Regions from separate parts of the Yoonia sp. GPGPB17 genome, predicted to be linked through region 2. Evidence: riboswitches for the same ligand, from Rfam matches in the RefSeq annotation. Region 2 holds a riboswitch; each other region holds the start of a gene.

The links. Region 2 has a riboswitch for thiamine pyrophosphate ahead of thiD (bifunctional hydroxymethylpyrimidine kinase/phosphomethylpyrimidine kinase). Riboswitches for the same ligand answer to the same signal wherever they lie in the genome.
Region 1: it holds a riboswitch for thiamine pyrophosphate, as region 2 does, so the genes downstream of both, thiB (thiamine ABC transporter substrate binding subunit) here and thiD (bifunctional hydroxymethylpyrimidine kinase/phosphomethylpyrimidine kinase) in region 2, are expected to answer to the same signal.
Region 3: it holds a riboswitch for thiamine pyrophosphate, as region 2 does, so the genes downstream of both, thiM (hydroxyethylthiazole kinase) here and thiD (bifunctional hydroxymethylpyrimidine kinase/phosphomethylpyrimidine kinase) in region 2, are expected to answer to the same signal.

What each region holds. Positions count from the first base shown of each region.
Region 1 covers NZ_JATACI010000002.1:2,746,602-2,752,602, reverse strand. The annotation lists partial or broken gene QTO30_RS14530 (thiamine/thiamine pyrophosphate ABC transporter permease ThiP) at 1-500, opposite strand, end outside; gene thiB (thiamine ABC transporter substrate binding subunit) at 476-1,465, opposite strand; TPP riboswitch at 1,502-1,604, opposite strand; gene aroC (chorismate synthase) at 1,695-2,798, shown strand; gene QTO30_RS14515 (DMT family transporter) at 2,799-3,659, opposite strand; gene QTO30_RS14510 (HU family DNA-binding protein) at 3,777-4,067, opposite strand; gene QTO30_RS14505 (AMP nucleosidase) at 4,201-5,682, opposite strand; gene ade (adenine deaminase) at 5,679-6,001, opposite strand, start outside.
Region 2 covers NZ_JATACI010000002.1:3,433,436-3,439,436, reverse strand. The annotation lists gene QTO30_RS18190 (DUF6473 family protein) at 1-192, opposite strand, end outside; gene QTO30_RS18185 (3-hydroxybutyryl-CoA dehydrogenase) at 352-1,227, shown strand; TPP riboswitch at 1,472-1,576, shown strand; gene thiD (bifunctional hydroxymethylpyrimidine kinase/phosphomethylpyrimidine kinase) at 1,619-2,434, shown strand; partial or broken gene QTO30_RS18175 (FAD-dependent oxidoreductase) at 2,431-3,404, shown strand; gene thiS (sulfur carrier protein ThiS) at 3,388-3,582, shown strand; gene QTO30_RS18165 (thiazole synthase) at 3,585-4,355, shown strand; gene QTO30_RS18160 (thiamine phosphate synthase) at 4,352-4,948, shown strand; gene QTO30_RS18155 (HesA/MoeB/ThiF family protein) at 4,945-5,901, shown strand; gene QTO30_RS18150 (ABC transporter substrate-binding protein) at 5,915-6,001, shown strand, end outside.
Region 3 covers NZ_JATACI010000003.1:51,764-57,764, reverse strand. The annotation lists gene QTO30_RS20620 (NAD(P)-dependent oxidoreductase) at 1-616, shown strand, start outside; gene QTO30_RS20615 (DUF427 domain-containing protein) at 693-1,166, shown strand; gene QTO30_RS20610 (NAD(P)/FAD-dependent oxidoreductase) at 1,160-2,110, shown strand; TPP riboswitch at 2,180-2,268, shown strand; gene thiM (hydroxyethylthiazole kinase) at 2,314-3,096, shown strand; gene thiE (thiamine phosphate synthase) at 3,087-3,737, shown strand; gene thiD (bifunctional hydroxymethylpyrimidine kinase/phosphomethylpyrimidine kinase) at 3,734-4,543, shown strand; gene QTO30_RS20590 (3-oxoacyl-ACP reductase) at 4,540-5,304, shown strand.

The DNA of each region.
Region 1 (6,001 bases), 690 kb from region 2:
AGCGGCCAAGCGAAACCGTTCAGCCGGGATCGCCAGCCAGCCTTGCAAAATAAAACGCACGGCCAGCGGCATGTTGAAAAACACATGCGCCAGCACGACGCCATGCAGGCCGTAGATCGAAATGGGCGAGATACCCAACCATGCCAACCCGTCATTCAGCAGCCCAGCGCGACCAAAGATAGCAAGAAGGCCCAAAACGGCCACAATGACGGGCAACAGAAACGGTGCACCCAATAGCGTGATCAAGAGCTGGCGGCCCCAAAACCTGCGCCGCGCAAGGGCACGAGCAACTGGAATTGCCAACAATACACTGAAGAAAGCAGAAAGCAGCGCCTGCACAACCGTAAACCGGATTGCGGCCCAATCTGCGGGGGCCAGCCCGCCCCCCATTCGGCACGCCAGGCAACAGCACCCAGCGTACCAAGAGTTAACACAAGCACCAACGCCGCCGCAGCGGCGTCAGGCCATCGTGCAGTTACCGGGACAGCGCTGTGCGCCATTCATCCAGCGCCGCATCACGCTTTGCAGCCGCGTCCTCGGGCGACAACAGCAAAGATGTGCCGGGTGTGACCAATGTCTCAAACCCCTCTGGCAAGCCGCTTGCGGGCGTCACCGCCGGATACATCCAGTTTGTTGTCGGGATCACGCTTTGGAACCCATCGGACACCATGAACGCAAGGAACTGATCTGCAAGCTCCGGCTGGTCCGTGCCCGCAACTTTGCCCGCAACTTCGACCTGCATGTAGTGGCCTTCATCAAAAGCCCATGCAACCTTGCTGTCGTCTTCTTCAGCAATCAGGTGGTAGGCGGGCGATGTGGTGTAGGACAAGACTGCGTCCGCCTCGCCTTCAAGGAACATGCCGTAGGCCTCGGACCAGCCCGAGGTCACAGTGACGATATTGTCAGCCAGATCAGCCCAAAGCGCAGGGGCTTCGTCGCCGTAGGCCGTCTTGACCCACATCAGAAGACCCAGACCGGGGGTGGATGAACGCGGGTCCTGGATCACGATCTTGGTGTCACTGTCAGCCAATGCGCGCAATGACGCGGGCGCATCCGCACCTGCATTGCCAACGAAAGCGAAATAGCCCCAATCGAAGGGTAGAAACTCGGCGTCAGTCCATGCAATCGGCAGATCAAGATCAGCATCAACGCCATGCGGCGCAAACAATTCTGTTTCGCGGGCAGCTGCTGTGAGGTTCGTATCCAGACCCAGCACGATGTCTGCATCCGTTTGTGGTCCTTCCAACTGCAGCCGCGCCAGCAGTGCCGCACCGTCACCAGTGCCAACGAATTGTAGATCGCAGGCACATTCCGCCTCGAAGGCCGCTTCAATCGCGGGGCCGGGGCCCCATTCGGTGACAAAACTGTCGTAGGTCATGACTTGCAGCACTGGGGTCTCGGCCATGGCGCCTGTGGCACATAGGGCAAGTCCCGCAACAGCTGGCAGATAGGTGGTTGGTTTCATCGTATCCTCCAAATGCGACGGGCGGATTGGGGGATAGCGGGGTTGCTAAACCTTCCCTCCGCCGGTCTTAACCGGTTCAGGTTCTACGGGTCCGCATGATTGCATCTCAGCCACGCTGGTGGCCCCCCGAGGTAGGTCTTAGCTAAGCCGGTTTGGGCAGCGAGGCAAGGGAAAGCACTTGAGCCTGATTGTCACGCCCGCTAGACCCAAGCGGCAAAGGGGTACTTCTATGTCGATCAACAGCTTCGGTCATTTGTTTCGCTTCACTACCTGGGGTGAAAGCCACGGGCCTGCTTTGGGTGCGACGGTTGACGGCTGCCCACCGGGCGTGCCGCTTGAGGCACCGATGATCCAGCAATGGATGGACAAGCGCCGCCCCGGTCTGAACAAGAACACGACCCAGCGGAATGAACCTGATGCGGTGAAGATCCTGTCGGGTGTGTATGAGGGTAAAACGACGGGTACGCCGATCCAACTGATGATTGAAAATACCGATCAACGGTCGAAAGACTATGGCGATATCATCAACACGTTCCGACCCGGCCATGCAGATATCACCTACCACCAGAAGTACGGTCTGCGCGACCCGCGTGGGGGCGGGCGATCATCTGCACGGGAGACGGCGTCGCGTGTGGCCGCTGGGGGTGTGGCGCGCGAGGCGATCAATGCGATTGCGCCGGGCGTCCAGATCAAAGGCTATATGACCCAGATGGGCACAAAAAAGATCGATCCCGCCAAAATGGATTGGGACCAGATCGATCAGAACGATTTCTTCTGCCCGGATGCCGAGGCGGCAGCCGAATGGAACGACTACCTTGCATGGCTGCGCAAGGACGATCACAACTCTGTCGGCGCGATCATCGAAGTTGTCGCACGCGGCGTGCCCGCAGGCATAGGTGCACCGGTCTATGCCAAGTTAGACACCGATTTGGCTGCTGCGATGATGTCGATCAACGCGGTGAAGGGCGTCGAGATTGGCGAAGGCATGGCCGCCGCCGCGCTGACAGGCCGCGACAATGCGGATGAGATTTTCATGGGAGCTGATGGGCCAGATTACAGCTCGAACCACGCTGGCGGCATCCTTGGCGGGATCAGCACCGGACAGGACATTGTGGTGCGGTTTGCCGTAAAACCAACCTCATCAATCCTGTCGCCGCGCAAATCGATCCGCATGGACGGAACACCCACGGAAGTGATCACCAAGGGGCGTCACGACCCATGCGTCGGCATCCGCGCGGTACCTGTCGGCGAAGCCATGATGGCTTGTGTCATCCTCGATCACCTGCTTCTGGATCGCGGGCAAACGGGCGGCGTGCGCGGTCAGATCGGCTAACTACTGTTTCGACAGTTGCACGGCCAAGATACCTCCCGCGATAATCGCAACGCCAATAACGTCCAGAACGCCAATCACCTCGCCCAGCAAGACCGCCGCAATGGCGACCCCGAAGAACGGGTTGAGAAAGTGAAAGGTTGAGGCCTTCACCGCCCCGATGCGCCCCACAAGCAGGAACCAGACCAAAGTCGCCGCCAGCCCGGGCACCAAAGTGGTATAGACGAACGCGACAACCAACTGCCAGTTCCAAGTAACGTCCCAAACTTCGAGTGTCAGCGCAGGCGCCCAAAGAATTGCGCTGCCCACCAGCATCTGCAAGCCCACAATCATCAGCACATTGCCACCCGATGAGGCGCCCAGAACTGCAAGTGTTGCGATAGTCAAAGACACCACCCCGATCACACAAAGGATCAGCCCATAAACATCAACGCCACCCTGCAAGCGCGCGCCCATGATCAAGACCACGCCGATAAGCCCCGCGATAAGCCCCGCGATCCCCAAGGGCCTCACGCGATTGCCAAAAACGATCCAACCAGCCAGAGCGACCAGAAGGGGCATCGTAGAGGCAATGATTGCCGCCAATGACGCAGGTATCGTCTGCATCGCCACGAAATTTAAACCGAGGTAAAGGGCGTTTTGGCAGACGCCAAAGATCACCACACCCAGCCACTGCTTGCCCGATAGCCGAGCTGACTGTCCCAGCGCCCAAGCTATTGCAACGCCCAGCAACCCGGAAATGAGAAACCGCAACGCCAACGCGCTGAGCGGCGGCGCATACTCCACGATCACCCGCGCCGAGGTAAAGGCCGAGGACCACATCAGCGCGAACGCCAAACCCATTGCGATTGCTTTGATATCCATATCCGCCACCTATCGAAGAAGATCAGGATGGGAAATGCCAATCACGCGCCGCAACGGAAAAGGGCCGCCAATCTGGCGACCCTCTCAACATCTGCATCCTGCCTTTCGGCCGATGGCTTAGCCGTTCACGCTGTCTTTCAGCGCTTTGGCGATTGTCATTTTGACAACCTTGTCTGCGTCTTTCTTGATCTGCTCGCCCGTAGCTGGGTTGCGGACCATACGCTCTGGGCGCTCGCGGCAGTAGATTTTGCCAACGCCAGGAAGTGTCACAGCACCGCCGCCGGATACTTCTTTGGTGATGATGCCAGTCACAGCGTCCAGTGCGGAACCCGCCGCTTTCTTATCCATGCCTGTTTCATCGGCCAAAGCAGCAACAAGCTGCGCTTTTGTCATTGGTTTTGTAGCCATTGTTCTGGTCTCCCTCATTCGCCCCAGCAGTAGGGCCTATTACCCGCACATTTAACGGTATGTTGTGGCAGACCACAACGATTAGTGTAGGTTTACAAGGGAAAAAGCGCCACTTTTTGCGTTTTTTGGCTGATCAGAGGAAAGCCGTCTCCTCAAAACTGCGTAATTTCCGACTGTGGATGCGTTCAAGCGGCATTTCGCGCAGACGTTCCATCGCCCGAATGCCGATCATCAGATGCGCTGCCACCTGTGTTTTATAGAAGTTTGAGGCCATACCAGGCAGTTTCAGCTCTCCATGCAAGGGTTTGTCGCTAACACACAGCAGCGTCCCATAGGGCACCCGAAAACGGAAACCGTTGGCGGCAATTGTCGCACTTTCCATATCCAGCGCAATGGCACGCGATTGCGACAGGCGCTGCACGGGCCCCGCTTGTTCGCGCAGCTCCCAGTTGCGGTTGTCGATAGTCGCAACAGTGCCCGTCCGCATGATCCGCTTCAACTCGTAGCCTTCAAGTTCAGTCACATCAGCCACAGCCGTTTCAAGCGCAATCTGGATTTCCGCCAGCGCCGGAATCGGCACCCACACCGGCAAGTCATCGTCCAGCACGTGATCTTCACGCAAGTAAGCGTGCGCCAGCACGAAATCACCCAACCGCTGCGAGTTGCGCAGCCCAGCGCAGTGGCCGACCATCAACCAAGCATGCGGACGCAGCACGGCAATGTGGTCAGTCGCCGTCTTTGCGTTCGACGGGCCCACACCAATGTTCACCAAAGTGATCCCGCTGCCGTTGGCGCGTTTCAGATGATAAGTCGGCATCTGTGGCAGTTTGCCAGGCAAGGGGATGGGTGCATCTGCATCCGTGATTTCCACATTCCCGGTGCTCACAAAGCTGGTATAGCCGCTTTCGGGATCAGCGAGCATATGGCGCGCGTAGGATTCAAACTCTTCCACATAGAACTGGTAGTTGGTGAAAAGGACGTGGTTCTGAAAATGCTCTGCCGCCGTCGCCGTGTAATGCGCCAAACGCGCCAGTGAATAATCAACGCGCTGTGCGGTAAAGGGCGCCAAGGGCCGCGCGCCGTCGGGATAGGTAAATGTCTCACCATTCACGATATTGTCGTGCGTCGTGCTCAGGTCTGGGACATCGAAATTGTCACGCAGATTGAACTCCATCGAGCCGTCCTGCGGCACCGTCAGCCCCGGGTCATTTGCAGCCGCAAAATGTACAGGCATTTCGGTGCTCGACGCCCCGATCACAACCGGCACCCCATGACTTTTGATCAGCAGGCCAATCTGCTGCTCAAGATAGGATGCAAACAAATCAGGCCGGGTAATCGTGGTGGCATAAACGCCGGGCTCAGCCACATGGCCAAACGACAAGCGCGTATCCGTCTTGGCATAAGTCGTCGTCGTCAGGCGAATTTCCGGATAGTAAGCGCGTACTCGCGCTTCAGGCTGTCCGTTTATCAGTGCTTCGCCGAAGTTCTCGGACAGGAATTTCACCGCCGCGGCGTACAGCTCCTGCAACCGGGCGACAGCCTTCTTTGCATCGGTGAAACTCTCAGGTTTCGGGATATCAGGTGTCCGGATTGACACCTCTTGGGCCATATTCATGCATTTTCCTCAAATATTTCGGTAATCTCAAACTTGTCGACATCGACCAACCCCAGATCAGAAATCCGCAACGATGGGATGACAACAAGCGCCAGCAGCGAATGCTGCATATAGGCATTGTTCAATGTGCAGCCACAGGCAGCCATGGCCGCGACCATCTGATCAGCTTTGGCAGCGACCTCTGCGGCAGGGCTGTCAGACATCAAACCAGCGATGGGCAGCTCGACAAGCGCCAGTTCCTTCCCGTCTTTCCAAACAGTGACACCGCCACCGACTTCACCTAGACGGTTGGCCGCAGCCGCCATCATGGCGCGATCCG
Region 2 (6,001 bases):
CTGGCGCATGGCCTTTTCAACCAATTGCGGGAAAGGTTTTTCAATGAACTTACCGTAGGTTTCTGTCCCGCCGACAAACGCAATGTACGGCAGATCAAGGCGCTTGCGCGGCCCGCGAAACAACATTCGAGAGGCCCCGTAACGGCACGGCGAATAAGACAGATCGCTGTTCTCTATTTTCTCGTGCTTCATGGTGTCCAGCCCTTCTCTTCATCACCCAACAGGCAGATTCGTAGAAATCCTTTGCGAATTTGCTAATAAGGGCATTTGATGAAATTTTTACTTATTGTGTCGCCTTGAAGCCGCCCCCTGCCGGGGCCTATGGTGCAGCGAACCCGCAGAGGATTGATCATGACAATTGAACAGGTAGGTATTGTTGGCGCAGGGCAAATGGGCAACGGCATCGCGCATGTCTTTGCGTTGGCCGGTTACGAGGTTCTGCTGACCGATATCAGTCAAGAGGCCATGAGCGCCGCCGTCGCATTGATTGATCGCAATCTTGACAGGCAGGTCAGCAGAGAGCTGATCACTGCTGTTCAAAAAGCCGAAGCGATGAAACGGATCGGCACGACGCAAACTCTGACGGATTTGGGCCAAACCGACTTGATCATCGAGGCCGCAACCGAGCGTGAGACCATCAAGACCGCTATTTTCGAAGATCTGGTCCCGCATCTAAAGCCCGACACCATTCTGACGTCGAACACGTCGTCAATTTCGATCACACGCCTGGCGTCCCGTACTGATCGTCCTGAAAAATTCATGGGGTTCCACTTTATGAACCCGGTGCCGATCATGCAGTTGGTCGAACTGATCCGCGGCATTGCAACAGATGAGCCCACGTTTAAAGCTTGCCATGCAGTTGTGGAACGTCTTGGCAAAACCTCTGCCACTGCTGAGGATTTCCCGGCCTTTATCGTCAACCGCATCCTGATGCCAATGATCAACGAAGCAATATATACGCTTTATGAAGGTGTCGGCTCGGTCCAATCCATTGATACGTCACTCAAACTTGGCGCCAACCACCCCATGGGGCCGCTGGAACTGGCTGATTTCATCGGGCTGGACACCTGCCTTGCGATCATGAACGTGCTGCACGACGGGCTGGCTGATACGAAGTATCGCCCCTGCCCGCTGCTGACGAAGTATGTCGAAGCCGGATGGTTGGGGCGCAAGTCAAAGCGCGGATTCTACGACTATCGTGGGGATGCGCCGGTGCCAACGCGGTAAAATGCAAAGGGCGGCTTTCAGCCCAACCCGGTCAAGATTTTATCTTGCCGCCAACACAAGCGGCACGAAAATTCACGCACATTCTGAATGTCTTCATACGGTCTTTTTGTTTTAGAAGAGAACATAGATTTTCGATCGACACCAAAAGACAGCCCGAGACGGCAATGTCCGATAGCTGGAATATCGGCCCGAAGTCACCATGGCCCAGGCATTTGACTTACTCGCACTGAATTGCTAATCGGGACGGGAACCGTTGGGGTGCCTCACCAGAGGCTGAGAGGCGCGTATGCGCTAACCCATCGAACCTGATCCGGGCAATTCCGGCGTAGGGAACGGTCTTTGCGCAAGCAGGCAGTTTTGTACGCGATGCCCATTGATATGGAGCGTTGCCATGGCGCATATCGCGTTGACGATAGCAGGATCAGACAGCGGCGGCGGCGCTGGCATTCAGGCAGATCTTAAGGCGATGTCAGCACTCGGGGTTTACGGGGCCTCGGTCATCACCGCTGTTACAGCGCAGAACACAAAAGCTGTCACCGCCGTCCACGGCGTCCCGCAGGATATGATCACTGCGCAGATTGACGCGGTGCTGGATGATCTGAACGTCAAAGCCGTCAAGATTGGTATGCTGACCACGCCAGACACCATCCACTGCGTTGTAGCGGGGCTTGACGGTTATCCCGGCCCATTGGTGCTTGACCCTGTGATGATTGCAAAATCAGGCGATTTGCTCTTGGCGGCCGAGGCTGTCGCAACACTTAGGGACGTCTTATTGCCGCGCGCGCGTGTGCTGACGCCGAACCTGCCCGAAGCGGCTTGCCTGCTGGACTCACCTGTTGCGGTTGGACGCACCGAGATGATCGCGCAAGGCCGGGCGCTCTGTGATCTGGGGGCGCAGGCCGTCCTGATGAAGGGCGGACATGCGGATGGCGAAATCTGCCATGACATTCTGGTGTCTGGGGATCAGGTGCTTGCCGAGCTTTGTGCACCGCGCTGCAAGACAGCTAACACGCACGGGACGGGATGCACCTTATCCTCCTCAATCGCGGCGGGGTTGGCCAAGGGTCTTCCTCTGGAACTTGCGGTGCGAGAGGCCCATAGTTACCTGCAAGCGGCGATTGCTGATGCAGATGCGTTGAACATCGGTTCCGGTCATGGCCCCGTGCATCACTTCCATCAGTTCTGGCCCGCTTCAGGCAAAGCATGAGCCTCTGGTCGATCATAGGGGCCGGTGTTGCGGGGCTCGCCATCGCGACCGAATTGGTCTCGCGCGGGGCGCGGGTTCAGGTTTTTGATACGGCGGGCCCTCCAGGCCCTCACGCCTGTTCCTGGTGGGCGGGCGGGATGTTGGCGCCTTGGTGCGAATTTGAAAACGCCGAAGAGCCGGTGTTGCGTCTCGGCCAGATGGCCATTGAGTGGTGGGCGGACAAGACCGATGTCCAAAGGCTTGGCACCTTGGTGGTCGCCGCGCGCCGTGATCTGCCGGATTTGCGCCGCTTTGCGCGCCGCACCGAAGGTTTTGTGGAGGTCGATGGCGATATTGCAGAACTTGAACCTGATTTGTCCGGCTTCACAAAGGGGCTGTTCTTTCAGGCGGAAGCCCATCTTGACCCACGCAAAGCCTTGCAGGCTCTTTATACTTCTTTGGAGGAAAAAGGCGTGGTGTTTCACAACAAATATGCGCCCGATGGTCTAAAAAAATTATTGATTGCAGAGGTTTACAAGCACGAAGCGCTCTGTCCGATTTGCGCGGCGTCAAGGGAGAGATGCTGGTGATCCGGTGCCGCGATGTAAACCTGACCCGCCCAGTGCGGTTGCTGCATCCAAGGATACCACTTTACATCGTGCCGCGCGGGGATGGAATCTACATGCTGGGCGCAACGATGATCGAAAGCGAGGACCGCAGCCGTATAACCGCACGCTCGATGCTGGAATTGCTCAGCGCCGCCTATGCGCTGAATCCTGCTTTCGGAGAGGCGGAGGTGCTGGAAATCGGCGTCGATCTGCGCCCCGCCTTCCCGGACAACCTGCCGCGCATTCGCAGGCGTGGTGACACGATCTATGCCAACGGACTCTATCGCCACGGTTATCTGCTTGCGCCTGCTTTGGCACATGGTGTGGCAGATCTGGCGCTGAACAACACGCATTCGGAGATGGTCGATGAAGATTACGCTTAACGGAACAGGGTGCGAGGTCGCAGCGGAGACTCTTCCGGACCTTCTTGCAGAATGCGGCTTTTCCGGTCGCGTTGCTACGGCCGTCAACGAAGAGTTCGTGCCCGCAAGCCTTCGCGCGGGTGTTGAACTGAGCGACGGGGACCGCGTCGAAGTCGTCGCGCCAATGCAGGGGGGATGAGGGTGAAAGAGTTTTACGGCACTAAGCTGCCCAACCCTCTTATGTTGGGGACAGCACAATACCCAAGCCCTGCGATCCTCGCACAGGCGTTTCACGAAAGCGCAGCGGGGGTGGCCACGGTGTCCTTGCGCCGGGAAGGCGCAGGTGGCCACGGGCAGGTGTTTTGGCAGATGATCCAGGACCTTGGTGTGCATGTGCTGCCCAACACCGCTGGCTGCCACACGGTAAAGGAAGCGGTTACCACGGCCCATATGGCGCGCGAGGTGTTCGCTACCACCTGGATCAAGCTGGAACTGATCGGCCACACCGACAGCTTGCAACCGGATGTGTTCCAATTGGTCGAGGCTGCCCGCATTTTGTCGGATGAGGGTTTTCAGGTGTTTCCCTACACGACCGAGGATTTGATCGTTGCTGAACGTTTGCAAAGCGCAGGTTGCGAGGTGTTGATGCCATGGGGCGCGCCGATTGGCTCGGGTCGCGGGCTGAGCAACGCATATGCTTTAAGGGCCATGCGGGCAGAGTTTCCGGATGTGCCTCTGGTCGTTGACGCGGGGATCGGGCTGCCAAGCCACGCCGCACATGCGATGGAACTTGGATATGACGCCGTGCTGCTCAATACAGCCGTTGCCCGCGCAGGCGATCCGGTGGCGATGGCCCGCGCGATGATGCGCGCGGTTGAGGCGGGGCAATTGGCCTATGGGGCTGAGCCGATTGAGGCGCGCGATATGGCCGAAGCCTCCACCCCCGTGATCGGCAAGGCTTTCCTGTCATGACACTGGACCGTTTTTACCCGATCTTTGATCGATCCGACTGGCTGCGGCGGATGCTGCCCTTGGGCGTGAAACTGGTACAACTGCGCATCAAAGATCAGGCGGATGAGGACGTGCAGCGCGAAATCGCGGTCTCGCGCGACCTCTGCCAGCAATACGGTGCAGTGCTGGTCGTGAACGACCATTGGCAAGCGGCGCTCGATCTGGGCTGTGAGTGGGTTCATCTGGGTCAGGAAGACCTGGACGAAGCCGATTTGCCCGCCATCCGGAAGGCGGGGCTGAAGCTGGGCGTGTCTACCCATGACACTGACGAATTGGAACGGGTGCTTGGCATGGCACCTGACTATGTGGCGCTTGGTCCTGTTTACCCAACGATTCTCAAGAAGATGAAGTGGCACAGGCAGGGACTGCCCAAAGTCACCGAATGGAAAGCACGGCTGGGCGGAACACCGCTCGTGGGCATCGGTGGCATGTCGGTGGAGCGCGCGGCGGGGGTGTTTGAGGCCGGTGCCAACATCATCTCGGTCGTGACGGACATCACTTTGAACGCCGACCCCGAAGCGCGCGTACGCGCATGGATCAAGGCCACACGATGAACCGTTACGCACGCCAAATAATTCTGCCGGAAGTAAACGTGCAAGGGCAGCGGCGCCTGGCGACAGCGCGTGTGCTCGTCATCGGCGCTGGCGGTTTGGCGGCCCCTGCGCTCCCGCTTTTGGCAGGGGCCGGTGTGGGTCATATCATGCTTGTCGATGGGGATACGGTGTCGCTGTCAAACCTGCACCGGCAGACCCTGTTTACCGAAGCCGGTTGCGGCCGACCAAAGGCCGAAATTGCTGCAATGCGCTGCACAGACATCAATTCCGAGATTGCGGTCGACACGGCGGTGCAAAACCTGACCCCGACAAATGCACCTGACCTTGTGCAACAAGCCGATCTGGTTCTGGATTGCGCCGATAGCTACGCCGTCAGTTACATCCTCAGTGACCTCTGTCTTGCCAAGGGCAAACCACTGATCAGCGCTGCGGTGCTTGGATTGAGCGGCTATGTGGGTGGCTTCTGTGGTGGAGCGCCCTCACTGCGCGCGGTTTTCCCACAAGCACCGGACAGCGGCGCAAGCTGCGCCACCGCAGGGGTTCTGGGTCCCGTTGTCGGCATCATGGGCGCGATGCAGGCCCAAATGGCGCTCAACGTGCTACTCGGGTTCACGCCGTCTCCTTTGGGCCAGCTGGTGAACTATGACGCGCGCAGCGTCGCCACCTCGGGCTTTCGTTTCGATACCGCACCTGAGCCTGACATCGCCTTCCCTTTCCTTGCCCCTTCACAACTGAACGCCGATGACCTGATCGTTGAATTGCGCAACAAAGATGAAGCCCCAATCCCAATCCACACGGCAGCGCAGCGCCTCGATCCAAGTCAAATTGCCGAAATTCGCGCCCCGCGCGTCGCCCTTTGCTGCGCAACCGGTCTGCGGGCCTGGCGCGCGGCGGAAACCCTTCAACAGACCTGGCCCGGTGAGATCGTCCTCGTTGCGGCCGCGACCTCATAAAGGAACAAGGCTTATGAAACACATTCTCACCGCAGCCGCTTTGCTGACCGCATCGCCTGCTATGGCGCAAGATCAAATGACCGTTCTGCTGGATTGGTTC
Region 3 (6,001 bases), on a different contig from region 2:
CGCGACCTCTGGCATCGGCGCGCTGGCCGTTACGGAAGCTGTCGGTCGCGGACTGCCCGTGCGCGCCTTTGCGCGCAGCGCTGACAATCTTGAGAAAACCGATTTGATTGAGCCGTTTGCTGGGGACGCGCGATCAGCAGACGATGTGACGGCAGCGCTCGCCGGTGCCCGCGCGGTGATCTACACGCTGGGTATCAAGGAACGGCTTGCGATGCTCTGGGAGGAAGAGGCGCTCTTTTCCGATAGTACGCGTGTGCTGATTGAGGCGATGAAAGACAGTGACACCAAGCGATTGGTGGCGGTAACTGGATTTGGTGCGGGACGTTCTCGAAGTGCAATGAGTTCGATTGAACGTCTTGGTCATCGGGCCATCCTGGGCAGGCCCTATGCCGACAAGGACCGGCAAGAGGCGATGATTATGGAAAGTGAAATCGATTGGACGATTGTTCGGCCAGTTATTCTGACCAATAGTGCGAAATCACGCGGGCTTGAGGTGCTGCGCGATCCATCAAGTTGGCGAAACGGATTGGTCTCACGGCGCAGTGTCGCATGCTACCTTGTTGATGCCGTGGAGGATGGCCTCGACATCGGCGCGGATGTCGTGCTGACCCGTTGAAAGCTGGCGTTTGCTGTTGCCTCTGCCGGACAGTATCGCGATGGAAGTATTTTACTCAGGGACCATGTCCAAATCAATGTCAGACCTTATCGCAGAAAACGTTCAGGTTTATCCACGACCGCCAGCCCTGGAACCGGTGCCGCACCGCCTGCGCGTCGTGTTGAATGGTGAAACTGTCGCTGAAACGACCCGTGCTTTGCGGGTCCTTGAAACCCATCATGCGCCAACCTACTACATTGCGCCTGAAGACGTGGAGGCCGCGTTGATCGCGACGCGCCGCACCACCTTTTATGAGTGGAAGGGGCAGGCAGCCTATTTCAATGTGCGGGCAGGCGACAAGACGGCGCACCGCGCAGCGTGGAGCTATCCGTCCCCATCCGCATCCTTCAGCGCTTTGGCCGGACATGTGTCTTTCTACGCTGGCGCGATGGATGCATGCTTTGTTGGTGCAGAGCGCGTCATTCCGCAGCCCGGCGACTTTTACGGCGGGTGGGTGACGGGGAACCTACAAGGGCGTATCAAGGGCACACCGGGGACCGAGCATTGGTAGGGCCGACCGCCAAAACGGCTGTCATCGGCGCAGGTATGGCTGGTCTGACCTGCGCGCGGGAATTGATGCAGCGCGGCGTAGATGTGGTGGTTTTTGACAAGGGTCGGGGACTGGGCGGCAGGATGGCAACGCGCCGCGCGGAGGGCGGTTTCCAATTTGATCACGGTGCCCAGTACGTTACACCGCAAAGCGATGGCTTTTCCGCGATGTTGAAGCAAGCCGAAGCCGCTGGTGTCGTGGCACGCTGGCCGCAAGATCGTGAAAAACCGGCGTATGTCGGTGTCCCCGGGATGACCGGCTTGGCAAAGCATCTGGGAAACGGCCTGACGATCCGAAAAGAAACCCGCATAGAGAGTATCGTGAAATCGAATGGTCGCTGGAAATTGATTTGGCAAGGCGGCGATGAGACGTTCGATCGGGTGGTCATCACCGCGCTTGCGCCTCAGATCGGCGCGCTCTTGCCCGACGCGCATCCCTTCAACGCCTCCCTGAAAACGGTCGAAATGACACCGTGTCTGACGCTGATGGTCGGACTGCCCGGTGATGTTGAACTGCCCTTTGTGTCGCGCCGCGCTCCGGAAGCGGACCTAAAGTGGATTGTGTGTGACAGTGCAAAGCCGGGTCGGCCGGATGCGACGTGCATTGTCGCGCATGCCAGCCGCGATTGGAGTATGCGGCATCTGGAATTGGATCGGGACGCTTTTGCCAAACTTATGCTGCCGCTTCTGTGCACGGCACTTGGTATCAGTGCTGTGATCACTCCGGCCTATTTGTCAGGACACCGTTGGCGGTACGCGTTTGTGTCCCGACCGCTCGGGCGTACCTATCTAGCCGACGAGGAGGAGACGCTATTCGCTGGTGGCGACTGGTGTCTTGGTGCGAAAGCCGAAGATGCCTGGGTTAGTGGGCAGGCCATTGCAGCGACGATCGCAAAACGGGTCTGATTTAAAATGACGCATAGACGAGACTAATGCGTCTCCCGGATTGACCGCACTGCCATTTCCAAGATAGCCTTGACTTGTCAGGGGCGCCGAGAGGCTGAGATGCACCCTTTGAACCTGAACCGGATAATGCCGGCGGAGGGAGGCAAAAACAGACCTAGTCGGTCTGTACCGTCTTTCCGTATCAAGCGAAAAGGAAAGATCGCATGCAACCCAATGCAGCCCTCGACGCGTTACGAACGCAATCGCCGCTTGTCCACTGCATCACGAACTACGTCGCCATGAACATCGCTGCGAATGTCACGCTGGCTGCAGGCGCATCGCCTGCCATGATCCATGCGCCTGAAGAAGTTGCGGATTTTGCCCTGATCGCAGGGGCTTTGACAATCAATATCGGCACTTTGTCCACCCCTTGGCTGGAAAGCATGAAAGCCGCCGCCGTCGCAGCAAATGCGGCCAAAGTGCCGTGGGTGCTGGATCCCGTCGCCCATTTCGCAACGCCCTATCGTGCCAAAGCAGCCCTTGATCTTCTTGCGATCAAACCCAGTATTGTTCGAGGGAATGCGTCGGAAATCATCGCTCTCGCAGGCGGAGCCGGGTCTGGCAAAGGCGCCGACAGTGGCGATCGCGTGAGCGACGCACAGCGTTCCGCCCGGGCCCTTGCAGTGCGCCATGACTGCATCGTGGCAGTCTCAGGCCCGGTTGATTTCATCACCGACGGCAAACGAAGCGCAAGTATCACCGGTGGTTCGGACATCATGCCAACCGTGACAGCCTTGGGATGTGCGCTAACAGCTTTGGTTGGTGCCTATGCTGCCATAGCACCCAGGTTCGAGGCGACAATTGCAGCGTTCGTGCACTTTGCTGAAGCGGGGGAGCGGGCAGGTGCTGAAACATCGGGGCCCGGCAGCTTTTCGGTCGCCTTCTTGGATACGCTTCACGCGCTACAAACCGGTGATCTTCTGGAGACGCGTGTGTCATGGAACTGATTCCACGCAGCCTTCGGTTGTATCTGGTGACGGACCCGAACCTTTGCCCCGGACCTGCGTTGATCGAGACGGTCGCAGCTGCGGTTCGCGGCGGCGTCAGCTTTGTGCAGCTGCGCGACAAGGAGGCCTCGACCCAAAGCCGCGTCGAAGCCGCGCGCGCGCTGAAACGCGTATTGGCAGGCAAAGGCATTCCACTTGTCATCAACGATGATCTTGAGGCAGCGGTCGCAGCAGACGTGGATGGTGTGCATATCGGCCAAGATGACGTCATTCCCGCATTCGCGCGGAAGCGTTTGGGACCGGACAAGATCATCGGCCTGTCTTGCGAGACGCCAGAACAGGTCGTGTCAGCAGACCCTGACCTTGCTGACTACCTCGGCCTTGGCACCGTTTTTCAGACTACGACCAAGGCGGATCACAAGCCAACGATTGGCCTGTCTAGTCTGGCCGAAATGGCGCGGTTGGCGCGGTTGCCAACAGTGGCCATTGGCGGATTGAAGCGCGAGCATGTGGCCGATGTCCTGCGGGCCGGATGCAACGGGGTCGCCGTGGTTTCCGCGATTTGTGGTCAACCCGATCCGGAACGCGCAGCGCACAACCTCAGCCATGCTTTGAATACAACAGCTGGACTTTCGATATGATCAGAAACGTTCTGACCATTGCTGGTTCCGACCCTTCCGGGGGTGCTGGTGTCCAGGCTGACTTGAAGGCCTTTGCAGCCAACGGGGTGTATGGATTGGCGGCCATAACGGCTTTGACCGCGCAGAATACCCAAGGCGTCAGCGGCGTCGAATTGATCGCACCGTCGTTCGTCAAGGCACAGATCGCCGCCGTTTTTGCCGACGTCCGCATAGATGCCGTTAAGGTCGGCATGATCGCAACCTCAGAGATCGCAGTAGCGGTTGCGCAGGCCTTGTCTAATCATCAAGACATCCCAATCGTGCTTGATCCGGTGATGGTCGCTAAAGGTGGCGCGCCGCTGTTGCAAGACGATGCGATGGAGGCATTGCGCGTGTCACTGTTGCCCCTGGCCACGGTCTTGACCCCAAACCTGCCAGAAGCCGCGCGTCTGCTGAACCGACGCGAAGCTGCTACCCGCGACGCAATGGCCGCCCATGCACGCGATCTGTCGGATTTGGGTCCAAATGTCACGCTGGTGAAAGGCGGCCACCTGAACGGGGACCAAAGCCCCGACGTTCTGTGGGATGGCATACATCTCCACTGGTTCGAAGCTGCGCGCATGCAAACCAGGAATACGCATGGCACAGGCTGTAGCCTGTCGTCAGCGATTGCAGCGCAGCTCGCCAAAGGTCTGGTGCCAAGTGCGGCCGTTGCCGCAGCGAAGCAGTACATCTCAGGCGCGATTGCTGCGGCTGATCTCCTGACAGTCGGACGAGGTAACGGGCCGGTCCATCATTTCTACAGTCTTTGGAAGGAAAAAACATGAGTAAGGCCCTAAAGGAACAGACCGTCTTGGTGACAGGCGCGGGCCGGGGATTGGGTGCCGCAATCGCGCGGGCATTCGCCCGAGAAGGTGCGCGGGTGGTGATCAACTATCGCAACAGCAAAGCGGCTGCAGAAGAACTTGCGACTGACTTGGGGGATCGTACTGTTGCTTTGCAGGCCGACGTACAAGATGCCGACGCAGTAAAGCAGATGGTCAAGCATGCAGAGAAGGCGGTTGGCCCGATTACGACCTTCATTCACAACGCCTTGGCTGACTACAGCTTCAACGGGGATGCGCGGTCCACCGTCGAGACCCTAAGCGCCGCTGAAATGCTCTCGCAACACAGCACTGCGGTGCTTGGCGCGCTGAATGTCATCCAAGCCACCGCTCCGGGGATGGCAAATTCGGGCTTTGGGCGGGTTGTCACGATCGGCACGAACCTCTTCCAAAACCCTGTCGTGCCCTATCACGACTATACCTCCGCGAAGGCCGCTCTGCTCGCGTTGACGCGCACCATGGCGGCCGAGCTCGGGCCAAAAGGCATTACGGTCAACATGGTATCCGGGGGTCTGTTAAGGACGACCGATGCCAGTGCTTCAACACCGCAGGAAGTCTTTGACTACATCGCGGGCGTTACGCCCCTGCGCTCGGTGGTGACCCCGGAAGAGGCCGCAGACGCGGTCTTGTTTTTTGCGAGTCCCTGGGCACGCGCTGTGACTGGCCAAAACCTCGTCGTTGACGGAGGTTTGGTGTTCGGGTGAGATGGAGAAACTGTGACGGAAGAGCCAATGCAGGATGCCTACCGTTTCCGCGTCTCGATGATTGCTAAGGGTCGAAGCGAAAGGAAGTTTTAGATCCGGGTTTTTTCTTATCTTTGAACGACCGGTTTGGTGATAGCATGTGCGAAGCAGCAGTCATGACGCCGCACCTGCAAAATAGTGCTGCGTGAGCAAAGATGGAAAAACCAAGATTGGGTTTCCCGCGGTCTGGCCGTAGCGGCAACTTGCGGCGGATGGCCGAAGAAACGCCAAAGTGGGTGATGCTGCGCTCTGTGCGATTGTCGGGTTCGGGCGGAAACCGCTATAGTCCCCGATTGAGGGCTAGTCTGTGTGAACGTGCTCTCAATGGCGTTGCCTCATAGCACGCCTTAGGAGCAGCGTGCTTACAAAAACCAGGATCAAAGCGGCGTAAATGCTGAGAGCCAGTCCGCCGAAATGGTAAACCACATAGTACGTGTCCGATGTCTTTGGCGAAGGCATCAACAGGTCGGCAATCCACAAATGATAGACAAGAATGCCAATCCAAATCAGCAGCCAAACTAGACAGGATACTTGGATGAGCTTTAACGCGCGTAGGACCATACTTGAAGCAATGCACTTGGCGGATATGAAATCAAGTGTCCCAACCGGCGAGTTCTGTTCTAAGCAGGCCGCTGACATGATAATCTGTTGGCGCCAG